DNA from 2 places in the Nitratireductor kimnyeongensis genome. Region 2 is predicted to be linked to the other one. Evidence: riboswitches for the same ligand, from Rfam matches in the RefSeq annotation. Region 2 holds a riboswitch; the other holds the start of a gene.
The links. Region 2 has a riboswitch for S-adenosylmethionine ahead of KW403_RS10900 (O-succinylhomoserine sulfhydrylase). Riboswitches for the same ligand answer to the same signal wherever they lie in the genome.
Positions count from the first base shown of each region.

Region 1: it holds a riboswitch for S-adenosylmethionine, as region 2 does, so the genes downstream of both, metA (homoserine O-acetyltransferase MetA) here and KW403_RS10900 (O-succinylhomoserine sulfhydrylase) in region 2, are expected to answer to the same signal.

Region 1 covers NZ_CP078143.1:1,085,549-1,093,022, reverse strand. Annotated here, with positions in the region: gene KW403_RS05115 (omptin family outer membrane protease) at 6-971, opposite strand; gene metA (homoserine O-acetyltransferase MetA) at 1,159-2,079, opposite strand; SAM riboswitch at 2,133-2,210, opposite strand; gene hisC (histidinol-phosphate transaminase) at 2,328-3,428, shown strand; gene KW403_RS05100 (prephenate/arogenate dehydrogenase family protein) at 3,432-4,367, shown strand; gene KW403_RS05095 (DUF2125 domain-containing protein) at 4,371-5,366, opposite strand; gene KW403_RS05090 (gamma-glutamylcyclotransferase) at 5,442-5,975, shown strand; gene KW403_RS05085 (lysophospholipid acyltransferase family protein) at 5,972-6,781, opposite strand; gene KW403_RS05080 (YdcF family protein) at 6,851-7,474, opposite strand, start outside.
Region 2 covers NZ_CP078143.1:2,284,364-2,291,837, reverse strand. Annotated here, with positions in the region: gene KW403_RS10920 (TonB-dependent receptor domain-containing protein) at 1-854, shown strand, start outside; gene KW403_RS10915 (PhoX family protein) at 1,050-2,930, shown strand; gene KW403_RS10910 (ion transporter) at 3,139-3,936, shown strand; gene KW403_RS10905 (2'-deoxycytidine 5'-triphosphate deaminase) at 3,946-5,037, opposite strand; SAM riboswitch at 5,121-5,198, shown strand; gene KW403_RS10900 (O-succinylhomoserine sulfhydrylase) at 5,248-6,438, shown strand; gene KW403_RS10895 (CDP-alcohol phosphatidyltransferase family protein) at 6,446-7,051, opposite strand; gene apaG (Co2+/Mg2+ efflux protein ApaG) at 7,243-7,474, shown strand, end outside.

The DNA of each region.
Region 1 (7,474 bases), 1.2 Mb from region 2:
TGTGCTCAGAACCTCATCTTGAAACCGCCAGAGAGCGTGATTGCACGGAACCCCAGGCCCCCACTATTTCGGATCGCTTCGAGCGGTGCGCCCGAAGCGATTTCCGAAATCCGCACATCGCCTATTCTATCAAAGTGTTGATCAAAGCTTCCAGCGAGAAACAGGCTCGCATTCCCGTTGATGCTGTGTTCTACGCGTCCAGATAAGGACACGAATGGCAGGGTGCCAAAATCACCGTTGAATCGCAGGTCGCGCGACCAGTGGTGATCTTCGTCCTCGACCTTGAAATTCAGACCGCCACGTGCCTGGAGGGAAAAGGTCCAGCCTTTGTGCCTTGAAGTGGCTTCTGCTCCAATAAACACTCCGGGAAACTTCTGTTGGTAAGAGATGCCGCGTTCACCGTCGCGGAAATCGCCCTGTTCGTCACGGAAACCTTCTTCGCTGTAGACAAATGATCCGCCGAAAGTGGTCCATTTGACATCTGTATACTTGAAGCCGCCGTGCAGATTGAGAGTCATCGAATCCCGGACCTCGAAATCCCGCCCGAGTGCGATATCACCGATGAAATAATGGTCTAGATCCGTATCAGGGTGAACGGAGCGATCGCTCCAGTCGTTGAAGGCATAGCTCGGCGACGCATCGAGCCAATCGTAATCCTCCATTCGGCTGTTCCCGGATAACCCTACTGTCGCATTGGCCGTCAATGTCCATGGGCCTGCAAGGCGCGCACGTAAGCCCCCGGTCAGCACAGGCGCTTCACTCTCCCAGAAAAGCGCGCTGATGCGATTTCCGGCAGAATCGTAGACGATCTCTTCAGCCTCGAGAAACGTGTAGCCCACGCCTCCGATGAAGGTGACTGCATGGTCCTGCGAGGTCACCTCCAGCCTGTCGGGGATTGCGAGATCGGCCGCAGGAGCCGATGTCGGCAGAACGGAAATTAAAAAAGCTGTAGAAATGAAAAACTTGTGCATCGGTTGCTATCCATTGTCGAAATCAAGAGCTTCTGAAAAAGCTCAATCAAATCACTGTCTTAAATTTTTTAGTGTATTATTATAATATGCAATAATAAGTTGTATTCCGAGCAGTCGCTCCTTCTCGACCCGCTGCTTTTATCGCGCGTCTGGTAACCTATCGGGCGAAAGGAGCGGTGTGCGTTTGCTAGCGCTGACCGATCTGTTCAAGCTCATAAGGCGTCGACTGATAAACCTGATTAATCCAGTTGCCGAAGAGCAGGTGCGCATGTGAACGCCAGCGGTTGAGTGGCGGACGGCTCGGATCGTCGTCCGGGTAATATCCATGCGGGACGGCTATCTCGGTTCCCCCTGCAACATCGCGGTCGTATTCCTCCTTGAGCGAGGTGGAATCGTATTCGATGTGGTTGAACATATAGAGCCGATTGCCGGAATCTTCCGTCAGGAGACATGGGCCGGTGACATCCGATTCCATGATCACCTGAAGGCCACGGTCAGTAGGAATGTCTGAAGAGCGGACTTCGGTCCACCGCGAAACGGGAATTGCAAAATCGTCCGAGAAGCCAGCCAGGAAAGGTGAGGCAGGCGCGTTGTTGCGGTGCCGGAACACGCCGAACGCTTTTTTCTCGAGTGTGTATTTGGGAATGCGGTGGAAATGCCAGGCAGCCGCCATGGCTCCCCAACAAATATAAAAGGAGGAGTGGACGTTGGTCAGCGTCCAGTCCAGAATTTCTTCCAGCTCTTTCCAGTAGGTAACTTCCTCGAAAGGCAAAAGCTCGATGGGCGCACCGGTTATAATGAAACCATCGAACTTGCGGTGACGCACTTCCTCCCAGGTCTCATAGAAGGAAATGAGATGCTCTTCCGGAGTGTTCTTGGCGCGATGGTTGCCGATGCGCACGAGGGTCAACTCCACCTGGAGTGGTGAGGCGCCGATGAGACGGGCAAACTGGGTCTCGGTCCGGATTTTGTTGGGCATGAGATTGAGGAGCCCGATCTGGAGAGGGCGGACGTCCTGCCGCAGCGCGGTCTGTTCGTCCATCACGGACACACCTTCACGCACGAGAATATCGCGGGCGGGAAGTTGGTCGGGGATCTTGATCGGCATCGTTTTGCTCCAACAAAAAAGACCGGCGGCGAAATCGCGACCGGTCTCAGCAAATTCTGCTTCGCACGGCCTTTTAGCGAATTGTTTTACGTGGCTGCAAGCCGACCGGCCAAATCACCACGAGTAGAGAGCTTTATTTAGGACGGTGTTTTCTTTGCGTCAATCGCCGTCATGGTCTAAAGCAACGGACGGATTTTCTCCGTAGGGTCGAGGATCCGTTCAACCGTTTTTCAAAACAGGACCATTCAATGAGCACGTCCGTCCGTCCCGAACCGAAGCCCGGTGTCATGGATATCGCCGCTTATATGCCCGGTCGCGAAAGCGCTCCGGGTGCAACGAAGGTGTGGAAGCTCTCCTCGAACGAATCTCCGCTCGGGCCCTCGCCTGCGGCTGCCGAGGCGATTTCCAAAGCGATGGGGCATCTTGAGCTCTATCCGGACGGATCGGCCGCAAAGCTGCGTAATGCCATTGCAGAGATGCACGGGCTGAACCCGGCCAACATTCTTTGCTCCAACGGGTCCGATGAGCTTCTTGGCCTGCTCGCGCAGACCTATATCAAGCCCGGTGACGAGGCGGTTTTCACTGAACACGGTTTTCTTGTCTACCGTATCCAGACGCTGGCCGCAGGTGGCAAGCCGGTGGTGGTGAAGGAAGACAATGAGCGTGCGGACGTCGATGCCATTCTGGCGGCGGTGACGGACAAGACGCGCATTGTGTTTCTTGCCAATCCCAACAACCCGACCGGCACCTATCTGCCGGTGGATGAGGTGCGCCGTCTGCAGGCGGGTCTGCCGAAGAATGTGCTGCTCGTTCTGGATGCGGCCTATGCCGAATATGTGCGCCGCAATGATTACGAGTCGGGCATTGAGCTGGTTTCGTCGAGTGAGAATGTCGTGATGACGCGCACATTCTCCAAGATTCACGGCATGGCAGCGCTCCGCATCGGCTGGATGTATGCGCCGGCTCATGTGGTGGATGCGGTGAACAGGGTGCGCGGTCCCTTCAATGTCAATGCGTTGGCCATTGAGGCGGGCGCAGCCGCAATCCGCGACAAGGCGCATGTGGAACGGGCTGTTGCGCACAACGAAACCTGGAGTGCCTGGCTGGTCGAGGAACTTGGTAAGCTCGGTCTTCGCATCACTCCCAGCGTCGGCAATTTTCTGCTGATCCATTTCCCCGAGAATGGCGGCAAGTCGGCAGCCGATGCGGACGCTTTTCTCGGATCTCGCGGTTATATACTGCGCAGGGTGGTGCCTTATGGGTTCCCCAATGCATTGCGTCTGACGATCGGCACGGAAGAGGCCAATCGCGGCGTCGTTGCCGCGCTCAAGGATTTCATGGAAAGCTGAGTTGTGCCTGACCCACTTTTTGAAAAGATCGCGCTGGTCGGCATCGGCCTGATCGGTTCCTCGCTGGCGCGGGCGATAAGACATGGCGGTCTTGCTGCAACCGTCGCCATTTCGAGCCGGAGCGAAAAGACTCTTTCCAGAGCGCGCGAACTGGAATTGGGCAATATCTATGAACAGGATCCGGCCGAAGCAGTGCGGGATGCCGATCTGGTGATCGTCTCGGTTCCCGTCGGCGCTTCCGGTGCGATAGCGCAAGCCATCGCACCAGGGTTGAAACCGGGGGCGATCGTCACGGATGTCGGTTCGACCAAGGCGTCGGTGATTGCGCAGATGGAGCCGTATCTGCCCGAGCACGTTCATTTCATTCCTGGGCATCCGATCGCGGGCACGGAGGATTCCGGTCCGGATGCCGGTTTCGCCGATCTTTTTGAAGGGCGCTGGTGCATTCTGACGCCGCTTCCCGATACCAATTCCGATGCGCTCTCGCTTCTGACGGCCTTCTGGGAACGGTGTGGTGCCATGGTCGACATCATGGATCCGCAGCATCACGATATGGTGCTCGCCATCGTTTCGCACCTGCCGCACATCATAGCCTACAATATCGTCGGCACTGCGGATGATCTGGAAGCGGTCACCAAGTCGGAAGTCATCAAGTATTCGGCCTCCGGTTTCCGTGACTTCACGCGTCTCGCAGCTTCCGATCCGACCATGTGGCGGGACGTGTGCCTGCACAACAGCGATGCCATTCTGGAGATGCTCGCACGCTTTTCCGAAGACCTCTCCGCGCTTCAACGCGCGATCAGATGGGGCGATGGCGACAAACTCTTCGAGATGTTTACCCGGACGCGCGCGATCCGACGGTCGATCATCGAGGCGGGCCAGGATATCGACGTGCCGGACTTCGGCCGGCACGCGTTGGCGCATCCCGAGAAGCCTTAAGCGCTACTGCACGGGCGGGATTGACCCAAGCGGCAGAAAGCCGACGAAAACGCGGCCCTGGCGGATGTTCACCGGCAGGGTCGGCGCCGTGCCGAGATTGGCGAGCCCCGCAGTTATTCCAGCGATCTCGTCACGCTTTTCCGGCAGGATCTCGCCAACCAGCTGTGCAATCTTCCGGGGTTCGTTGACCGTTACCCGCAATTCGGCATCAATCAAGCCATTGTCTGCGATATGGATCGGTCCTTTCAGGATGAGGCCGGCCTCCTCGCCCGCTATTTTGAGGCTGAGTTTCTCAATTGTGCCTGAACGGCCCCGCAGTCCGGGCGCGTCGAAGCCGGCCAGCGATACGCCGTTGTCGACGGTCACGAGCAATTCGCCATTGAAGGCCGGGATCACGCTGCCGTTTGTAAGTCCTGAATCGATTGTCAGAGCCTCTGAAATGAGGGCGATGTCGAGATCGTTTCCGTTCTGCCTCGCGTGCGCCTGAAGCGTTTCTGCCCGGGCAATCGGCTGGCGGCTCTCATCGTCCAGTGTCAGCACAACATTCTTAGCTTCGCTGGAAATGCGTTCTGGCAGGCTTGCCGTGAGGCGCGCGCTGACGCGCATGTTTTCCCAGCCCGCCTCGATGGCTGGGAGATAGGGTGTCGCAATGCGTGCGGGCCCATCCAACTCACCCACCGTGCGCATCGGCTGGTAGATCTGTGCTGCGGAACGGAAGGCACCAGCGCTAATGGAAACACCGTTCTTGGCGTCCTCATAGAAGACACTTCGGCAGAACAGGCCAATGCGGAAGGGATAGCCGCGGGCCGTAGGTTCTTCGCAATTTGCCCGCTGAGGGCCCACATTCAAATTCTCGATTGCCGTTATGGTGCGGCGTTCCAGCGTGTCGGCGGCATAGAACCATGCGCCGGTATAGGCCAGGATCGCCAGAACGATGAAAAGCGCAAACAATATGAAGCGGCGACTGAAGCTGCGTCCCGCGCGTTTTCTTGACGGCATGTGGTCCTCCGGTTAACCCGTTCGCCTCTAGTCATGGCGACACGGCAGCACCCTTTCAAGCATTGGGCAGGCGATATGGACGATTTTTGGGTCTTTGGCTATGGATCGCTGATGTGGCGCCCGGGTTTTGCGCATGTCGAAACCTGCAAGGCGAGGCTATACGGCTATCGCCGCGCTCTGTGCATTCGTTCCCATGTTCATCGCGGCACACCGGATCGGCCGGGGCTCGTGCTGGGGCTCGACCGCGGTGGATCCTGCCTTGGCCTTGCGTTTCGGGTTCCGGGAGAACTCGAAGGGGAGGTGGTCGGCTATCTGCGCAAACGGGAACTTGTCACCAACGTTTATCTGGAGCGCCGGGTTGGCATCCGCTTGGCAAGCGGGGCTTCGGTGACCGCGCTCACCTATGTGGTCGACCGCAGCCATGGTCAGTATGCCGGCAGTCTCGACATCGACCATGCTGTTCGGCAGGTCCACGCATCTGTCGGGCAATCGGGTCCCAATGTGGAGTATGTCCGCAACACCGTCGAGCATCTAAAGGCACTCGATATTCGCGATCACTGGCTCGAAACTGTGGCCGCGCGCCTCGAGATGGCAGCGGGATCGCTTTAGCCGGTCTGGCTTTTGTTTGATTGCATCACAACACCAAGCTCATTCAGGCGCCGGCGAGCGGTTTCGGGAAGGGGCGGCGGGTTGGGCGAAATCGCAGCTTCCACCAGCATCTCGTCACAGGCGGTTTCGGTTTCCCGGACGAGGCGTTCCTGAAACACCTCGCGGGAAAGGCCGGGCTCGATTGCGGGCAGAAAACGAGCACGGATGAGACCTGGATGGCGAAGGAACTTACGCCGGGGCCAGAAGAGACCTGCAGCGTGCGCGACCGGCACCACAGGGACTCCGAGCTGGGCGTAGAGTTCAACAATTCCGTATTTGTAGGCCGGTTCGGCACCAGGCGGGCGGCGTGTGCCTTCAGGATAGATAATGAGCTGACGGTTGTCCTTCATCAGTTCGTGGGCCGATTTAACGGCCTGTTTCAGCGCTTTGGTACGGCTGCCGCGATTGATCGGGATCATGCGCATCTTCGCCACATACCAGCCGAAAAACGGGATCCAGACCAGCTCCCGCTTGAGAATATAGAGTGCATCGGGAATGTTTGGCAGAAAGGCGATCGTATCCCAGAACGACTGGTGTTTTGGGGCGATGATGCAAGGCCCATCGGGCAAGTTCTCCAGGCCCGTGATTTCAGATCGTGCACCCGTGATAATCCTTTGCAACCACAGACTGGACGCGGCCCAGAATTTTGGCACGAACCAGGCCTTCTTGCGTGGCAAAAGAAAAAACAGGGGAGTCCAGAACAGCATCTGAACAATGAGGTTCAGATAGAAGATGGCGTTGAAAACGGCGGAGCGGATAAAGAGCATGAAGGTGGCCCGTTGGGTGTCTTGCGAGGCTCTTACATCAACAGGACGGTGAGGCAAAGCGGTGAAGGGTCAGTCGTGGCGCGCTGTCGCTTTCGTGAGTTTCGCCGTTGCGCTCATGCTGGTGTTTCTGGGAAGTGGAATAACCTCGCGAACAAGTGCGCCGACATATTTGGTATATTCGGTTGCCAGTACCCTGAGTGCGTCGGGCTTGGCGAGCCAGGCTCCGTTGTCCAGCGGGGTGTTGACCACGGGATAGGGAAAGACTTTCGAATCCGGCAATAGCCGCTGCATTTCCAGCAGACTGCGCGGCATGTGGTAATTGTTCGTCACGAGGATGATGCTGTTATAGGCGTTTGCCTGAACCCATTTGGCGCTTTCCTCGGCGTTGCCGATCGTGTCGAGCGCGGCATGGTCGATATCGACGCAACAATCGAAAAGCTCCGCTTCGCTGCCGGTGGCGATGCGCAGATCGTCTGCTCGTGCCACTGGGTTTACACCGCTTATCAAGAGCCGCTTGCCCTTGCCGGCCTTGAGCAAGCTGACCGCGGCATCTATTCGGGACTGTCCGCCGGTCAGGACGATGATGCCATCAGCATCGTCGATATCGCGCGGGGCCGAAAGGTGCCCAATATGATCGGCGAATAACCCGAAGCCGGCAATGAAGGCAGAGGTTGCAACAAGGCAAACCAAGAG
Region 2 (7,474 bases):
AATTCGACAACGGCTTCAACCTGTCCACAGGTGTGCGCTATGACGGCCATCGCTTCACGGACTGGAACGACAACGCATTCTCTGACAGCGGCGCCAGTGTGAACGCGACTGTTTCCTATAAATTCAACGACCATTTCGAGGTGTTTGCCGGCGCCTCGCGGACCTGGCTCGGCTACGTCATAGGCGATTATGGCTATGTCCATGCCCGCGACGACAGCTTCACCACAGACCCCGGCTTCAGCGCCGGCACCGCGCAGAACCTTAAAGTGGGAGCGAATTTCGGAGGCGAGAACTGGAACGCCGGCGTGACCTTCTTCGACACACGCATTGACGGCCTTCCCGTCTATGAGTGGGGAACAGGTGGCACGCTGCACAATTCCCCCGATGGGTCTCGCTCCCGTGGTGTGACCCTGAATGCCGGGTATCGTTGGGAAAACACGAAGATCGGCGCGACTTTCACAAAGGCGAAGGTGACGATTGGAGACAACACCGCCCTTCCCAACAGCGGTACCTTCATGCCGATTGGCGATATGGCCACGTTGTATATCGATCACGAGATCCCGGACTACAATCTGAAGCTGGGCGCATCCTTGGCCTGGGCGGGGAAGATCTCCGATGCCTATGCCGCGGCTGAAGGGTTCTACGATCAGCCTGCCTATACCGTCGTCAACACCTATGCCGAGTGGACGCCGCCATCCTATGAAAACATGACGATTCGTGTCGGCGTCGAGAACCTGTTCGATAAAACCTATTTCGAGCGCACCGGCTTTGCCGCGAGCTCGAACCGTGGCGGAATCGAACCCGTCTATGCGCCGGGCCGGACCTTCACATTCCATACGGCTGTGAAGTTCTGACCTTGCCGAAACTACAATAGAGACCTTGAAACCGGGGCCGGCCACGACGATGGTCGGCCCTTCCCATTTTCGGCTCATCCGTTCGACCACCTGAACACAGTCCTGTAAAAATCCTGTCGCATGCACTCGCTACGGTTACCGGCAGATGTCGCCACCGGCGGCGCAATCCAGCCAAACAGCCAGAGGACTGCAGTCATGAACAAGCAGGATATCGTTCGCCTGTCATGGGACGAATTCGACGAGATGCGCGACCCGCGCCCCGAGGACAATGGTTTTGACGCCGTGGTGGAGCGCGCCATTTCGCGTCGTGGCTTTCTTGGTGGTGTTCTGGCATTCGGCTCTGCTGCAGCCGCCATGGGAACAGGCGTCTTCTCTACCACCTCAACTGCGAAGGCAGAAAGCGCGGCGTTCAATTTTGAGCCTATCGGGATCGCGACCGACCACGAAATACACGTTCCTGCCGGGTATAACTGGAAGCCCCTGGTGCGCTGGGGCGACCCGCTTTTCAAGGAAGCGGAAGGTTCCTATTCAGCGGAGAATGGCGTTGCCGTCGACATGTCGGACAAGGTGTTCGGCGAGAACACAGACGGCATGGAGACTTTCATAGATGGTGACAAGACAATCCTTGCCATCAACTCCGAATATGTGAACCCCGAGATCAACCTGCCGGCCGAAGCCGAAGGCATGCCCCGCAACGCGGACGAAGTGACGCTCCTTAAGAACATGCAGGGCGTGACCGTGATGGAGATTGCCGACACCGGCGATGGTTATGCCGTGGTGCTCGACAGCCCCTATAATCGCCGCATCACGCATGAAACTCCCATGACGATGGATGGCCCGGCGGCGGGCTCCGACCTCGTGAAAACGAACGCAGATCCGGAAGGTCTCTCGCCGAAAGGCACGATGAACAATTGCGGCTCGGGCAAGACTCTCTGGGGCACCTATCTGACCTGCGAAGAGAATTTCAATGGCTACTTCGGCACGACCAGTGAGCGCGAAGCCACGGAAGGCGAAGTGCGCTACGGTATCGGCGGCGAGAGCCGGTATGCCTATGAAAAATTCGACGAGCGGTTCGATCTCGCCAAGGAACCCAACGAGCCGAACCGTCACGGCTGGGTAACGGAGATCAACCCGCTCGACCCCGATTCCACGCCTGTGAAACACACGGCGCTTGGGCGTTTCAAACATGAAAATGCTGCAATGGTGCAGGCAGCGGATGGTCGCGTCGTCGTCTATATGGGTGACGACGAGCGCGGCGAATTCATCTATCGCTATGTGTCCAATGGCACTTGGGCCGAGGGGCAAGCCACGGACGGGCTTCTTGCAGACGGAACGCTCTACGTCGCCAAGTTTAATGACGACATGAAGGGCAAATGGCTGCCCCTGACACCCGAAAGCACGGGAATGTCGATTGAGGAGATACTTGTCTTCGCTCGCATTGCAGGCTCGAAGGTCGGTGCAACCACCATGGACCGACCAGAATGGATTGCCACCAACCCGCTTCGCGTTGAAGCCTATTGCGCGCTTACCAACAACAAGAACCGGGGCGTTTCCGCCAATGCCGGTGGCGACGAACAACCCGCCGGCGGCCCGAATCCGCGTGAGACAAACAATTTCGGCCAGATCGTCCGTTGGCGGCCCGAGGGTGAAGACCATGGCGCAGACACGTTTGCCTGGGACCTTTACGTGATGGCCGGCAACCCCAAGGTCTACAGCAATGTCTATGCCGGATCCGACAACATCACTGAAGGTAACATGTTCAACTCGCCTGACGGGATGATTTTCTCCTCCGACGGCATGTTGTGGATCCAGACCGATGGTGATGACAGCAATGAGGGCGAGTTCGAAGGACAGGGGAACAACCAGATGCTGGTTGGCAACCCCGAAACCGGTGAAATCGCCCGCTTCCTGACGGCTCCGAACGGCGCAGAAGTGACCGGTCTGACCTGGTCGGCCGACCGCAAGGTTGCATTCGTCGGCATCCAGCATCCGGGCGGCAGTTGGCCCGACGGTAATGGAAAGCCACGTTCAGCGGTGATCTCCGTCTGGCGGGAAGACGGTAAGGTCATCGGCTAGCCTGAACGACTACAATTGATGGACCAGGCAGGAAGCAACGCTTCCTGCCTGGTTTCGTTTATCGAGATGAGCACGAGGCTCCCGTTTTGCCGGTGATCGCTCCGCAGGCGCATTCTGACCGAACTGTCGGGCACGGCTTGACGTTTTGCCGAATTCATCCCACCTGTGTGCCGCTCAATTCTTCCAAAAGCCAAGCGGACTCCCAAACGTGCAAGCGCTCAAAAGCCTGATCGAATCCCGTCGCTTCGAAGCGGCCATTACTGCCCTTATCGTCGTCAACGCGATCACGCTGGGTCTTGAGACTTCTGAACGAGCCATGACTGCATTTGGTCCACTGTTGAAAACGCTGGACCAAGCCATATTGGGCGTCTTCGTCGCCGAACTTCTCGCACGGTTCGCTGTCTACCGGCAGAACTTCTTCCGCGACCCCTGGCGAATCTTCGATCTCGTTGTGGTGGGCATTGCGCTTGTTCCGGCGACCGCCGGGCTCTCTGTGTTGCGCGCGCTGCGCATCCTGCGTGTCTTGCGTCTGGTCAGCATGGTGCCATCATTGCGGCGTGTGGTCGGCGGACTGATCTCGGCGCTGCCGGGCATGGGCTCTATCATGCTGCTTCTGGGGTTGGTCTATTACGTGTTTGCAGTGATGGCCACCAAACTGTTTGGCACATCGTTTCCCGACTGGTTTGGCACGATCGGCCTTTCCGCCTATTCGCTTTTCCAGATCATGACGCTGGAGAGCTGGTCGATGGGGATCGTCCGTCCGGTGATGGAGGTCTATCCACTCGCCTGGCTCTTCTTCATTCCCTTCATCGTCTCGACCACGTTCACCGTGTTGAACCTCTTCATCGGTATCATCGTCTCGGCGATGCAGGCCGAGCATGATGAAGAGGCATCGGCCGAACGCACAGCCCTGCAGGCCGAGCAGGAGATCATCCTCAACGAGATTCGCGCGCTCCGCAAAGAAGTGCAGGCAATGGCCGCGGAAAAGGCGCGGGAAGAGCGCTGACCTTTGCGGTCAGGCCATGCGGAAATGTTTGGAAAGCTTCAGCGTCTGCCCCTGGTAGTTCGATTTCAAGTCCGCGCCATAAAGCGCATCAGGGCGTGAGAGCATCCGTTCGTAAACGAGGCGGCCAACGATCTGGCCATGTTCAAGAATGAACGGAACCTCATGGCTGCGCACTTCGAGAACCGCGCGGCTGCCAGTGCCACCGGCCGAAGAATGGCCGAATCCGGGATCGAAGAAACCCGCATAGTGCACACGGAACTCGCCCACCAGCGGATCGAACGGTGTCATCTCAGCCGCATGGTGCGGCGGCACATGCACCGCTTCCTGCGACACGAGAATGTAGAACTCGTCAGGATCAAGGATCAGGCCGTCCGCACCGTCGCCTGTCAGTGGCTCCCAAAAGTCTGCGATGTCGTGCTGGTCGCGCTTGTCCACGTCGATCAGTGCCGTGTGGTGTTTTGCGCGGTATCCGATCAGCCCGTTGCCGCCACCGCTCAAGTCGACCGAGAGCGCGATGCCACCGCCAGTGATGTTGGGGTCTTCCGAAGCAACGAGCGTCTCGCGCGCATGCAGATCCGCCAGCGCGCTTTCATCGAGCAACGCCTTGCCGGTACGGAAGCGGATCTGCGAAAGGCGAGAGCCGGTGCGCACCACGATCGGAAAAGTGCGCGGGCTAACTTCCATATAGAGCGGGCCCGAATAACCGGCCGGGATCTTGTCGAATTCCTGCCCGTGGTCGGTCATCACACGCGTGAAGATATCGAGCCGTCCCGTCGAGCTTTTCGGATTGGCGGAGGCCGAAATGCCATCGGGCAGATCGAGCCCCTCCAGCAGCGGGACGATATAGACGCACCCCGTCTCCAGAACCGCTCCTTCGACGAGGGCGATCTCGTGCAGTTTGAGTTTCTCAAGCTTCTCTGAAACACGGTGGTTCGGCCCAGGCAGGAAGCTGGCGCGTACACGATAGGCAACAGTGCCCAATCGCAAGTCGAGACTGGCTGGCTGAATCTGGTCGTCATCCAGCGGACGAGCCGAGGCGAGCGCTCCATTGTCGAACAGTGCCGCAATATCCTTGTCCGGCAGAATTCCCGCTTTTGCCAACGCCCCTCTCCACGCACGCAGTTCAATTGAACGAGGTTTAGCGTTGCTGGTCGTTGACGCAAGGCGCTTGAAGGCGTAATGGAGCTTTATCCCGTGGTGATTTGGCCGGTCGGCTTGCAGCCACGTTAAAGAAGTCGCTAAAAGGCCGCGCTCGATCACCGGACCGGCATGCGGCTTTTCGCGGCCGGTTTTTTGATGGGTGGTTAAGCGATGACAGAGAATTCCAAGAACGACTGGAAACCACAGACAGCGCTTGTTCATGGCGGGGTCTCCCGCTCGCATTTTGGCGAAACCTCCGAAGCGCTCTATCTGACGCAGGGCTTTGTTTATGACAGTGCCGAAGCTGCGGAGGCCCGATTCAAGGGCGAAGAACCCGGCTTCGTCTATTCCCGCTATGCCAATCCCACCGTCGATATCTTCGAGCGCCGCATGTGCGCGCTGGAGGGCGCCGAAGAGGCGCGCGCCATGTCTTCCGGCATGGCGGCGGTCACAGCAGCGCTGCTTTGCTCGCTCAAAGCCGGCGACCATGTGGTGGCGGGCCGTGCGCTTTTCGGATCCTGCCGCTGGGTGGTCGAGACGTTGATGCCCCGCTACGGGATCGAGACGACACTTGTCGACGGCGCGAAGCTCGAAAACTGGCAAGCGGCCATACGCCCCAACACCAAGCTTTTCTTTCTTGAAAGTCCCACCAACCCGACATTGGAAGTGGCTGACATTGCCGGCGTCGCGGCCCTTGCAAACGAAATCGGCGGGCGGCTCGTTGTCGACAACGTGTTCGCCACCCCTCTCCTGCAAAAGCCGCTTGAACTGGGCGCGCACGTGGTCGTCTATTCGGCCACAAAGCACATTGACGGTCAGGGCCGATGCCTGGGTGGTGTCGTCTTATCGGACAAGGAATGGGTGGACGAGCATCTCCAGGACTTCTTCCGCCACACCGGGCCCAGCCTTTCGCCCTTCAACGCATGGACGCTGCTTAAGGGGCTGGAGACACTACCGCTGCGCGTGCGCCAGCAGACCGAAAGCGCCGGCCGCATCGCCGATCTGCTTGCCGACCACCCCAAGGTCGCCCGTGTCATCTATCCGGGCCGCGAGGATCACCCTCAGGCAGACATCATCGCCCGGCAGATGAAGGGCGGCTCGACGCTCATCTGCGTTGAATTGAAAGGTGGAAAAAAGGGCGCATTTGCCTTCGAGAATGCTTTGAGGATCTTCCAGATTTCCAACAATCTCGGCGATGCCAAGAGCCTTATCACCCACCCGGCAACCACCACTCACAAGAACCTGTCGGATGATGCCCGGGCAGAACTGGGAATTGGTGACGGCACCCTGCGCCTGTCGGTCGGTCTGGAAGATTGCGACGACCTTCTTGCCGACATCGAAAGGGCGCTGGCCGCAATATGAAGCGCGTTCAGCCGAAACGCCTGCTCGCCAAAACCATGCGTGAAACAGTGGTATAGGCGGTGAGCGCGGCAAAACCGTAGGCGAGTACCGGAAACCAGGACGGTAAGAGACACATGGCCACGAAGACGGCCAACGTTTCGCTCGCTTCGGCCAGTCCAGTGGTGAAGAAGAGCGATTTCTCCCCCCGTGCATCGCTTTTGAGGCGACGTTTTTCGGCCATGACCGCGTAAGCAAGAAAGCTGGCACCATTGACATAGAACGCCAGCAGGAGCACTGCGCCGGCGATTGCGTTGGCGCCGGGGTCGGCGATAATGAAGCCGAGCGGCACGGCTCCGTAAAACGCAAAGTCCAGAACGATGTCGAGATAACCACCGAAATCGGTCTTGCCGTGAATTCTGGCTATGGCTCCGTCCAACCCGTCGCATAAGCGGCTGGCCAAAATGAGCGCAAGCCCTGCCCAAAAGCCCTGATAAGCAATGGCAGCGGCGGCGGCCAACCCCAGTGCAAGTCCCGCATAGGTGACGGCATTGGCGCGCACCCCCGCTCCCGCAAGCTGAGTGGCTACGGCAGATAATCCGGGGTTGATCTTTCGATGTGCCCAACCGTCAAGCATGTTTCACCAGTGTGTTGTTCTCACTGCCCCTTGCTTATCGCCATTCGACCTCTCATGCCGCTCACAATGGCGTCATGAAAGATCATCGAACCTCATGCATGATCCGCCATGCCATCTCTGCTATGCTCTTGATCTTTCACGGGAAGGCCCCATCCTTCCTGCGTCGAGTGCGCGCAATGCGAGTTTGAGCCATGTACAGAGCTGTTACCCAATCAATCGAAGTCAGCGCCGAACCGAGCTATCTGTCAGCACAGTCAGATCCCGAAAGCGGCCATTTCGTGTGGGCCTACCGGATCACGATCACGAACCACTCGCCCGAGACTGTTCAACTCGTCGCGCGTTACTGGCACATCACCGACGAGACGGGGCGGGTTCAGGAGGTTCGTGGAGAAGGTGTGGTGGGAGAGCAGCCCGTCCTACAGC